DNA from 4 places in the Mesorhizobium sp. B2-6-1 genome. Region 2 is predicted to be linked to each of the others. Evidence: riboswitches for the same ligand, from Rfam matches in the RefSeq annotation. Region 2 holds a riboswitch; each other region holds the start of a gene.
The links. Region 2 has a riboswitch for cobalamin ahead of FJ443_RS00025 (aromatic ring-hydroxylating dioxygenase subunit alpha). Riboswitches for the same ligand answer to the same signal wherever they lie in the genome.
Positions count from the first base shown of each region.

Region 1: linked by a shared signal. The riboswitch ahead of bluB (5,6-dimethylbenzimidazole synthase) and the one ahead of FJ443_RS00025 (aromatic ring-hydroxylating dioxygenase subunit alpha) in region 2 are both predicted to bind cobalamin.
Region 3: linked by a shared signal. The riboswitch ahead of FJ443_RS14550 (CbtB domain-containing protein) and the one ahead of FJ443_RS00025 (aromatic ring-hydroxylating dioxygenase subunit alpha) in region 2 are both predicted to bind cobalamin.
Region 4: linked by a shared signal. The riboswitch ahead of FJ443_RS14715 (DUF1636 family protein) and the one ahead of FJ443_RS00025 (aromatic ring-hydroxylating dioxygenase subunit alpha) in region 2 are both predicted to bind cobalamin.

Region 1 covers NZ_VFUH01000002.1:215,525-217,717, forward strand. Annotated here, with positions in the region: gene FJ443_RS05730 (histone deacetylase family protein) at 1-805, opposite strand, end outside; cobalamin riboswitch at 927-1,107, shown strand; gene bluB (5,6-dimethylbenzimidazole synthase) at 1,156-1,908, shown strand; gene FJ443_RS05740 (TetR/AcrR family transcriptional regulator) at 1,954-2,193, opposite strand, start outside.
Region 2 covers NZ_VFUH01000001.1:821-3,013, forward strand. Annotated here, with positions in the region: gene FJ443_RS00020 (DUF680 domain-containing protein) at 1-139, opposite strand, end outside; cobalamin riboswitch at 618-820, shown strand; gene FJ443_RS00025 (aromatic ring-hydroxylating dioxygenase subunit alpha) at 951-2,193, shown strand, end outside.
Region 3 covers NZ_VFUH01000006.1:74,106-76,298, forward strand. Annotated here, with positions in the region: gene cobU (bifunctional adenosylcobinamide kinase/adenosylcobinamide-phosphate guanylyltransferase) at 1-440, opposite strand, end outside; gene FJ443_RS14545 (CbtA family protein) at 433-1,230, opposite strand; gene FJ443_RS14550 (CbtB domain-containing protein) at 1,246-1,425, opposite strand; cobalamin riboswitch at 1,461-1,657, opposite strand; gene FJ443_RS14555 (aromatic ring-hydroxylating dioxygenase subunit alpha) at 1,798-2,193, shown strand, end outside.
Region 4 covers NZ_VFUH01000006.1:109,106-111,298, forward strand. Annotated here, with positions in the region: gene FJ443_RS14710 (winged helix-turn-helix domain-containing protein) at 1-881, shown strand, start outside; cobalamin riboswitch at 911-1,115, shown strand; gene FJ443_RS14715 (DUF1636 family protein) at 1,153-1,599, shown strand; gene cobW (cobalamin biosynthesis protein CobW) at 1,602-2,193, shown strand, end outside.

The DNA.
Region 1 (2,193 bases), on a different contig from region 2:
GTTGGCCGGTCGCCCAGTCGAAATCATCCTCGGTCAGGTTGATCTCGGCCAGCGGGTCGCGATGATGCGCATCGAAGCCGGCCGAAATAATGATCAGGTCGGGTGCAAAATTGTCGAGCGAGGGCAGCACGCGCGACAGGAAGGCATCGCGGAACGCCTCGCTGCCGGTCTGCGGCGCAAGCGGCGCGTTGACGATGTTGCCGGCGCCGGTTTCGTTCTTTGCTCCGGTGCCGGGGTAGAGCGGCATCTGGTGCGTCGAGCAATAAAGCACGGACGGATCGTCCCAGAAAACATCCTGCGTGCCGTTGCCGTGATGCACGTCCCAGTCGACGATGGCGACACGTTCGATATCGTGTTTGCGCTGTGCATAACGTGCGGCGATGGCCGCCGTGTTGAACAGGCAGAAGCCCATCGCGGTCGCTTTCTCGGCATGATGGCCGGGCGGCCGGGCGGCGACGAAAACGTTGTCTGCCCTGCCGGCAAAGACGTCGTCGACGGCGGCGTTGGCGGCTCCGATCGCGGTGATCGCCGCCTGCCAGCTCTTCGGGCTGGCCGTTGTGTCGGCATCGATGCGGGCGATGCCCGTCTCGGGAATGGCGGCGCGTACCCGCTCGACGAAATCCTCGGGATGCGCGTAGAGAATGGTGGCCTCGTCGCCTTCCGGCGCCTCGAGGCGGTCGAGCGCGGCAAAAGCCTCGTCGTCGAGCACGCGCTCGATGGCGCGCAAGCGGTCCGGCCGCTCCGGATGGCCGGGCGGCGTGATGTGCTCAAGGAAGATCGGATGGGTGTAGAGACGAGTGGCCATGCCCCCTATCTAGTGCCCCGGCGCGGCGATGGCCATGCGTTGCGGCCTGATGGCTGGGGAAAATCGCGCCTGCGTCCATTCGCGTCGCCGCGGGGATTGGCGGCGCAGGGGCTTCGTCGTAAAGTCCCGGCCACTGCCTGGTGCCCGCCGCGAGCGGGAGAATCGGGAACACGGTTTGATACCGTGGCGTGCCCAACGCTGTAAGGGGGACCGCGCCGGTAAATGCCACTGTCGATGACGGGAAGGCGCCGGATGCGGGTTGATCCCGAGCCAGAAGACCGGCCTGGCAGGCATCGTCATCCGCATGGTCAGGCGGACGGCAGTTGATTGCAATCGCAAGGGGACAAGCGATGCCGGACAATATGACCATCCCCGTGGGTGACGGATTCGACCAGATGGCGCGCGATGCGGTCTACCGCGCCATGTTCACGCGGCGCGATGTTCGCAGCCATTTTACATCAGAGGCCGTCGACGACGAGGTCTTGGCGCGGCTGCTGCTTGCCGCCCATCACGCGCCATCGGTCGGCTTCATGCAGCCATGGAATTTCATCGTCATTCGTGGCACCGAACGACGGGAACAGGTGCGCGACCTGGTCCTCGCGGCGCGCGAGCAGGAATTGCCGGCGATCGAGGAAGAGCGGCGGGCGCTCTACCGCAAGCTCAAGCTGGAAGGCATCTGCGAAAGCGCGCTCAATATCTGTATCACCTGCGACCGCCGACGCTCACAGGGTTCGCCGCTGGGACGCTGGCACAATCCCGAGATGGATCTCTACAGCACGGTCTGCGCGGTGCAGAATTTCTGGCTGGCGGCGCGCGCCGAAGGCGTCGGCGTCGGCTGGGTCAGCATTATCGAGGCGCAGGCGTTGAAAGACCTTCTGTCGATTCCCGGGCATGTGACGCCGGTGGCCTATCTCTGTGTCGGCCGTGTCTCGGAGTTCGCGCCGAAACCGGACCTCGAAACACATGGCTGGGGGCGGCGGCTGCCGCTGCCCGAGCTGATCATGAGCGAGACGTTTTGCGGACAGGGCGAAGTTCCGCTCAAATCAACGATCGCACGCCTCAAGGCGGCAACATGCGAAAAGTCTGACAAACCCTTGATTTGATTGCCGATATGGCATGCGCAGCGCGCTGCCGGCGGCCTGCCGTCGTCAGGCGGCTCCGGCATCCTTCCTCAACAATCCTTCGAGCAGTTGCTTGAATGCCGCCACCACGGTCTTCGACGTCGCTTCCGGGTCGTTCGAATTGGCGATCCGCTGCGCCGCCTGGCTGCTCGCCCCGTTGATCAGCCGTGCCGCGGTCTCGGGGTCTACGCCCGGGACAACCACCCCGTCGCCCTGCAGCGTCGTCAGGTGATCGGTCATCGACGCGACGCAGGCATTGGCGTTCGG
Region 2 (2,193 bases):
CCGACTTCTTGGTCGAAGCGGTGTACGAGCTGTCGACGGCGGTGGCCGCAGGGGCATTCGAACCATAATGGTCGCTACCAGCGAAGGCGCTGCCGGAAACAGCCAGAAGGGCGGCGGCAGTGAGAATGATCTTTTTCATTTTTTGATACTCCAGTATTTTTCCGTCCGTCTAGCGGCGTGTCTTGGGAGGAAATCGCGTCGTTCGGACAGCCCCGATGTGGGAAAGCCATACCGCCATTTCCAATCACGAAGTTTTTCCGTGTGGACCAAGTTTCCACCACTTGAAATTGTGCCAGGGCCTTCTACATTCGTTTTTTCCATTTGTTATCAAATAGTTATTCTAACAGACCGCGCGATCACCAACTGTGTCGAAGGCCCAGTGTTCACACCGTCCTGCACGCATCGTCAACAGAAACGAACCGTTCGGTTCGATTTTAGAGGGCGCTAATAGTCACTTTTCGAAACCGTTAACCTTTTTGGGCTCCGCCACGAGACGGAATCCGAGGCGGCGACCTGAGGCTTTCTGCCCTGCAACGGCGGCCGCGCCGTTTCCAATGCGTGTCGCGCGGCATGGATGCGATGTCGTTTTCATGCCGACGACAAGTCGGCGATCATGGTTAGATCCTGCCATCTCAGGTGCCGCCGCGTGACGACGAGGCGGAGAATTGGGAAGCCGGTCAGAATCCGGCGCTGCCCCCGCAACGGTGGTGGAGTTCAGGTCGCAACGGGAGACCACTGGGCAAAGGCCTGGGAAGGTGTCGCGACAGTCCGCAAGGACAGCTCCAGAGCCCGGAAACCAGCCCGAGATGTTGGACTCGACTGATCGCGGCGGGCGGTCAAGAGGCGGATGGTGCATGTCCGGCGCAAGCCGGCGCGCGGCTTGATCCTTCCTCTCTCCCCTCCGTTCAGTCCTTCGATGCGAGGACAGGACTTCAATGCGAGGACAGGACATGGATGCGCGCAACGACATGCTGAAACGGCTGCAAGGCCGCAGGGACGGCTTCTCGCTCGAGCAGCCCTTCTATACCGATCCCGACTACTTCAAGCTCGACATGGAGCTGATCTGGTACCGCGACTGGCTGTTCATCGGCCATGATTGCGAACTGCCCCGGCCCGGCAGCTTCATCACCGTGCAGATCGGCGACTATCCTGTGGTGCTGGTGCATGACCAGAAGGGCAACATCAACGCCTTCCACAATTCTTGCCGCCATCGCGGCAGCCGCGTCTGCAACACAGACAAGGGCACGGCGGCGAAGCTCGTCTGCCCCTACCATCAGTGGACCTATGAACTGGACGGCAGGCTGCTGTTCGCCAGGCAGATGGCCGAGGGTTTCGACAAGAGCCAGTTCGGCCTGAAGCCGGTCGCCTGCGAAAGCGTCGGCGGCTACATCTTCATTTGCCTCGCCGACGAGCCGGCGGATTTCGCGCCGATGCGGACGATGATCGAACCCTATTTGCTGCCGCATCGGCTGCGCGAAGCAAAGGTCGCCTTCGAGAGCACCATCGTCGAGAAGGGCAATTGGAAGCTGGTCTGGGAAAACAACCGCGAATGCTATCATTGCGCCGGCAACCATCCGGAGCTCTGCAAGACCTTCCCGGAGGCGCCGACCGTGACTGGCGTGCAAGACGCCGACAGCGACCCGGAGATGCTGGTGCACTGGGCCAAGTGCGAGGCGGCAGGCCTGCCGAGCAGGTTCCGCATCGACCCGGCCGGACAGTACCGTGCCACCCGCGCGCCGCTGCTGCGCGATGCCGTCAGTTATACGATGACGGGAAAACGCGCGGTCAAGAAGAACCTGTCCGACGGCGTTGGCACCGACCGCATCGGCTCCTTGCTGCTCTATCACTATCCGACGACCTGGAACCACATCCTCGGCGACCACGCCGTCACGTTCCGCGTGCTGCCGATCAGCGCCACCGAGACTGCGGTGACGACCAAATGGCTGGTTCACAAGGACGCGGTCGAGGGCGTCGACTACGACCTCGCCGAACTCACCCATGTCTGGACCGAGACCAACGGCCAGGATCGTCGCATCGTCGAGGAAAACGCCTTCGGCATCCTGTCGCCGGCCTATGAACCCGGCCCCTATTCCGAACTGCACGAAGGCGGCGTCATCCAGTTCGTCGACTGGTACGCGCGTTTCATCGGTCCGCGCCTCGCCGAAGACGGCCGGCCGGCCCTGCGCAGCGTTG
Region 3 (2,193 bases), on a different contig from region 2:
CGGCCGGCGGCGTCGCGGAACCGGCGCCCCAGCGCATTGTCGGGCACGATGCCTTGCCCGACCTCGTTGGATACCACGAACCAGGGTCCGCGCGGCCGCGACAGCATGTCAGCCAGCCGCCGACATTCGGCCTCTACATCATGATCGGCCAGCATGTGATTGGTCAGCCAGAGCGTCAGGCAGTCGACAAGGACCGGCTGGTCCTCCGGTAGGGCCTCGAGTGCACCGACAAGGCCAAGCGGTGCATCGATGGTCGTCCAGCCCTCGCCGCGCCGCGACCGGTGCAACGCGATGCGCTGCCGCATCTCGTCGTCATAGGCTTGCGCCGTGGCGATGTAGGTCCATGGCGAAGGCAAGGCCGTCATCAGCGTTTCGGCGTGCGCGCTCTTGCCGGAGCGCGCACCGCCGATGATGAAGGTCAGTCTTCCGCGATCAGGCAAAGCTGTCGCGCAGGCTCGTCGCGCTGCCGGTGAAGCGTCCGCGCACCACGCCGACGACAGCGCCGAGCACGAGCCAGAACACCAGGTTGGTTACGGTTACCGCCACCACGAACTGATGGTGCAGGCCTTCCGGAATCGGCGTCTCGAAACTGTCCGGCTGCGGCGCGCCGACAATATGCGGCGCGACGATCAACACCACGCCCAGAATCGCCAGCGGCAGTGATTTGCGGAAGGCGATCAGGGCAAGGCCGATCGCCGTCGCCGCCACCGTCGCCGTCCACCAGATCTGGCGTGGCAGAAGCTCGGCGGCAGGCATGGCCGGCAGTTCCGGCGGCAGGCCGAGGCCCGGCGCCAGCGTGAACACGGCAAAGCCGGCCAGTCCCCAGAACACGCCCTGGCGCCAGTTGCCGATGCCGCCGGCGAATTCCGAAACCGCGACCAGGACCAGCGCGAAGCCGATGCCGGTGACGATGTTGGCAAGCACGCTGAAGGCGAAGCGCTCGAAGCCGTCGGCCGGCGCCCAGCCTTCCTCTTCAGCCGGAACAGCTTCAGCGGCTGCCGGCGCGGCGGAGCTCATGGCATTGCCCGCCGGGGCGGCAGAGTTCATGGCGTTGTTGTCGGTCGGGGCCGGTGCGGTATGGTCGTGGTGGTGGCCGCCGCCGGCCTGTTCGTAGACTTCCGCCTTCAGGATCAACGGCACGGTGGCATAGGCCTGCATGCAGGCGAGAACGACACCTGCCACGAGCCCTGCGATCGCCGCGATGAACACGACGTTGCGAAACAGGTTCATGATGTCAAATCCCTATCAGTGGCAGGGAAACGCCATCGAGTGGCGATAGTCGTGCGCGGCATTGTGGACCGCGTCGATATGCGAGAAACCGACAAAGCCTACGACGAAAACGCCGAGCAGCGCCGCGAGCGCGAGCTGCAGGAGGCGCGACTGCGAGGAGATGGAGGCGCCGAGGGAGACGGAAGCGGTATTCATGTCTTGTCCTTTCACCCTCCACCCGAGGGCATCGAAGTCAGTTTCCTGTCGCCGGCAGGTCTCCTGGCTCGCGGATCAGCGCCCTTCCCCACCTTCCCGAAGAAAATCTTCAGTGGCATATGGAGAGGACTACCGCACACAGTTGCGGGGGCAGCGACGGCTTTGGGCGACAGGTCAGCCCGCACCGCATTCCCTCTTGGTTCCAAACGGAACCGACGACAGACTGGACTATAGGCAGAATCGGCGCTCGCGGCAAACCAAATTCCGCCAGCAACCATCGCGAATACGCCGTGCTGTCCTGGAACCGCCGATGCCCCAATTGACAATCTTGCCGGCCAGGTGTCGGCTTGCGCGCATCACAGGAAGCCAGCCATGCAGCCCAGCTCGAGCAACCCCGCATCCCACAATGGTTTGACCCGGGCGGAAGCGACGTTGCCGTCGGCGGCCTATTGGGATGCAGGCGCCTATCAACAGGATCTCGACGCCATCTGGTATCGGAGCTGGCTGCTCGTCTGCCGCGAGGCCGAGCTGGCCCACCCCCTGGATTTCCGCACCTTCCGCGTCGGCACACAGGAGATCGTCTTGCTGCGCGACGAAACCGGCGAGTTGCGCGCTTTCCACAACACTTGCCGGCATCGCGGCTCGCAGCTCTGCCAGGTGAGCGAGGGCCGACTGAAGGCGCGACTGATCACCTGCCCTTACCACGCCTGGTCCTATTCGCTTCGCGGCGACCTCGTGCGCGTGCCGTCGAAATCGCTGCCGGACGGC
Region 4 (2,193 bases), on a different contig from region 2:
AGCGCGCCGAGCGTGGCGATGAAATGTATCTGGGCCTGGCCAAATGGGGCCGTGAGCACGCCGCCTATATAGAAGAGATCTACCGCGAGGTCGCGGAGCGCGGCCCGATCGCCGCTTCCGCGCTCGAAGGCCAGAAAGGATCCGGCGGCTGGTGGGGCTGGAGCCACGCCAAGCATGCCTTCGAATGGCTGTTCTGGGCAGGACGCATCACCACCGCGCACCGCCGTGGCTTCGAACGCTTCTATGATTTGCCCGAGCGCGTACTGCCGCGGGCGATCCTCGATCTGCCGGTGCCGTCTGCCGAGGACGCGCATCGGGAATTGCTGCGGATATCCGCCCGCGCTCATGGCGTCGCGACAGCAAGCGACCTGCGCGACTATTTCCGCCTGTCGCCGGCCGACATGAAGGGCCGGCTGGAGGAGCTGGTTGAAACAGGCGAGCTGGTGCCGGTGCGTGTCGAGGGCTGGGACAAACCGGCTTACCTCCATAAGGAGGCCCGTATTCCACGAAAAATCGAGGCCCGCGCCTTGCTGGCGCCGTTCGATCCGGTCGTTTTCGAGCGCTCGCGCACGGAGCGGCTGTTCGATTTCCACTACCGCATAGAAATCTACACCCCTGCCGAAAAACGGCAATACGGCTATTACGTCCTGCCGTTCCTGCTCGGCGACAGGATCGTGGCGCGCGTCGACCTCAAGGCCGACCGGCCGGCCAGCGTGCTACGCGTCCACGCGGCCTATGCCGAGCCCAGCGCGCCGCCTGAAACCGCCGCGCAACTCTTCCAGGAATTGACGCAGATGCAGGGCTGGCTCGGCCTCGAACGGATCGAGGTTACGCCCGCCGGCGACCTTGGGCAGCCGCTCGCCGACATTGCCGTGTCGTAGACGCGCGTTGACACCGCCGCCTGCAAGAGCCTAAATCCATTCCAGACGGTCTCCTCTCGGCAAAGGGAGGAGCCAAGAGGGAATGCGGTGCGAAATCTCGATTTCAAATCCGCGGCTGTCCCCGCAACTGTAAGCGACGAGCCAAGGCCGAAAACCACTGGGACGGTCCCGGGAAGGCGGCACGAAGGCGATGACCCGCGAGCCAGGAGACCTGCCGTCTGAGACATAAGAATCCGATCGCCCGGCGGGTTTTCCGGGCAAGGAGCCCGATTTGGAACGCGACAGCAGTTTCCCGGCTGAAACAGCGGACATTTTGTCTGGCGATAGCGACTTGTCTGGCGATAGCGACGCCTTGGCCGGCGTCACTGTTATCATCTGCGCTTCCTGCCGCGACGAGACCGGTTCCGATGCCCATCCCCGCGCCGGCGAAGTTTTGGCTCAAGATACGCGCCAAGCCGCAACGGCCGACAATGTCCGTGTCCGCACCGTCGAATGCCTCGGCAACTGCAAGCGCCGTCTCAGTGCGGCGATTCTTCGCGACGGCTGCTGGAGTTATGTCTTCGGCGACCTGAACATCGCCAGCGGCGCCGATCTCGTCACCGGCGCGAAACTCTTCGCCGCTTCGACCAACGGCCTCATTCCGTGGCGTGGTCGCCCGGATTCCCTCAAGCGCGGCCTCGTCGCCCGCATTCCTCCCCTCGACATGCTGAAGGACTGATCATGACCGCCGCAGTTTCCGCCGCCACTCTCTCCCGCGTCCCCTGTACCGTGGTCACCGGCTTCCTGGGTGCCGGCAAGACCACGCTGGTCCGCCATCTCCTGGAGAACGCGGGCGGCAAGCGGATCGCCATCATCGTCAACGAATTCGGCGACATCGGAATCGACGGCGAGATCCTCAAGGGCTGCGGCATCGACACCTGCCCGGAGGAAAACGTCGTCGAACTGGCCAATGGCTGCATCTGCTGCACCGTCGCCGACGATTTCGTCCCGGCGCTCGACCAGATCCTGTCGCTGACGCCGAAGGTCGACCACATCCTGATCGAGACCTCAGGCTTGGCTCTGCCCAAGCCGCTGGTCCAGGCCTTCCAGTGGCCGACAGTGAAGAGCCGGGTGACAGTCGACGGCGTAATCGCCGTGGTCGACGGTCCGGCATTGGCCGAGGGGCGCGTCGCCAACGACATGGACGCCCTGCAGGCGCAACGCGCGCAGGACCAGACACTGGACCACGACCACCCCGTCGAGGAGGTGTTCGAGGACCAGATCGCCTGCGCCGACCTCATCATCCTGTCGAAGAGCGACCTGATGGATGCCG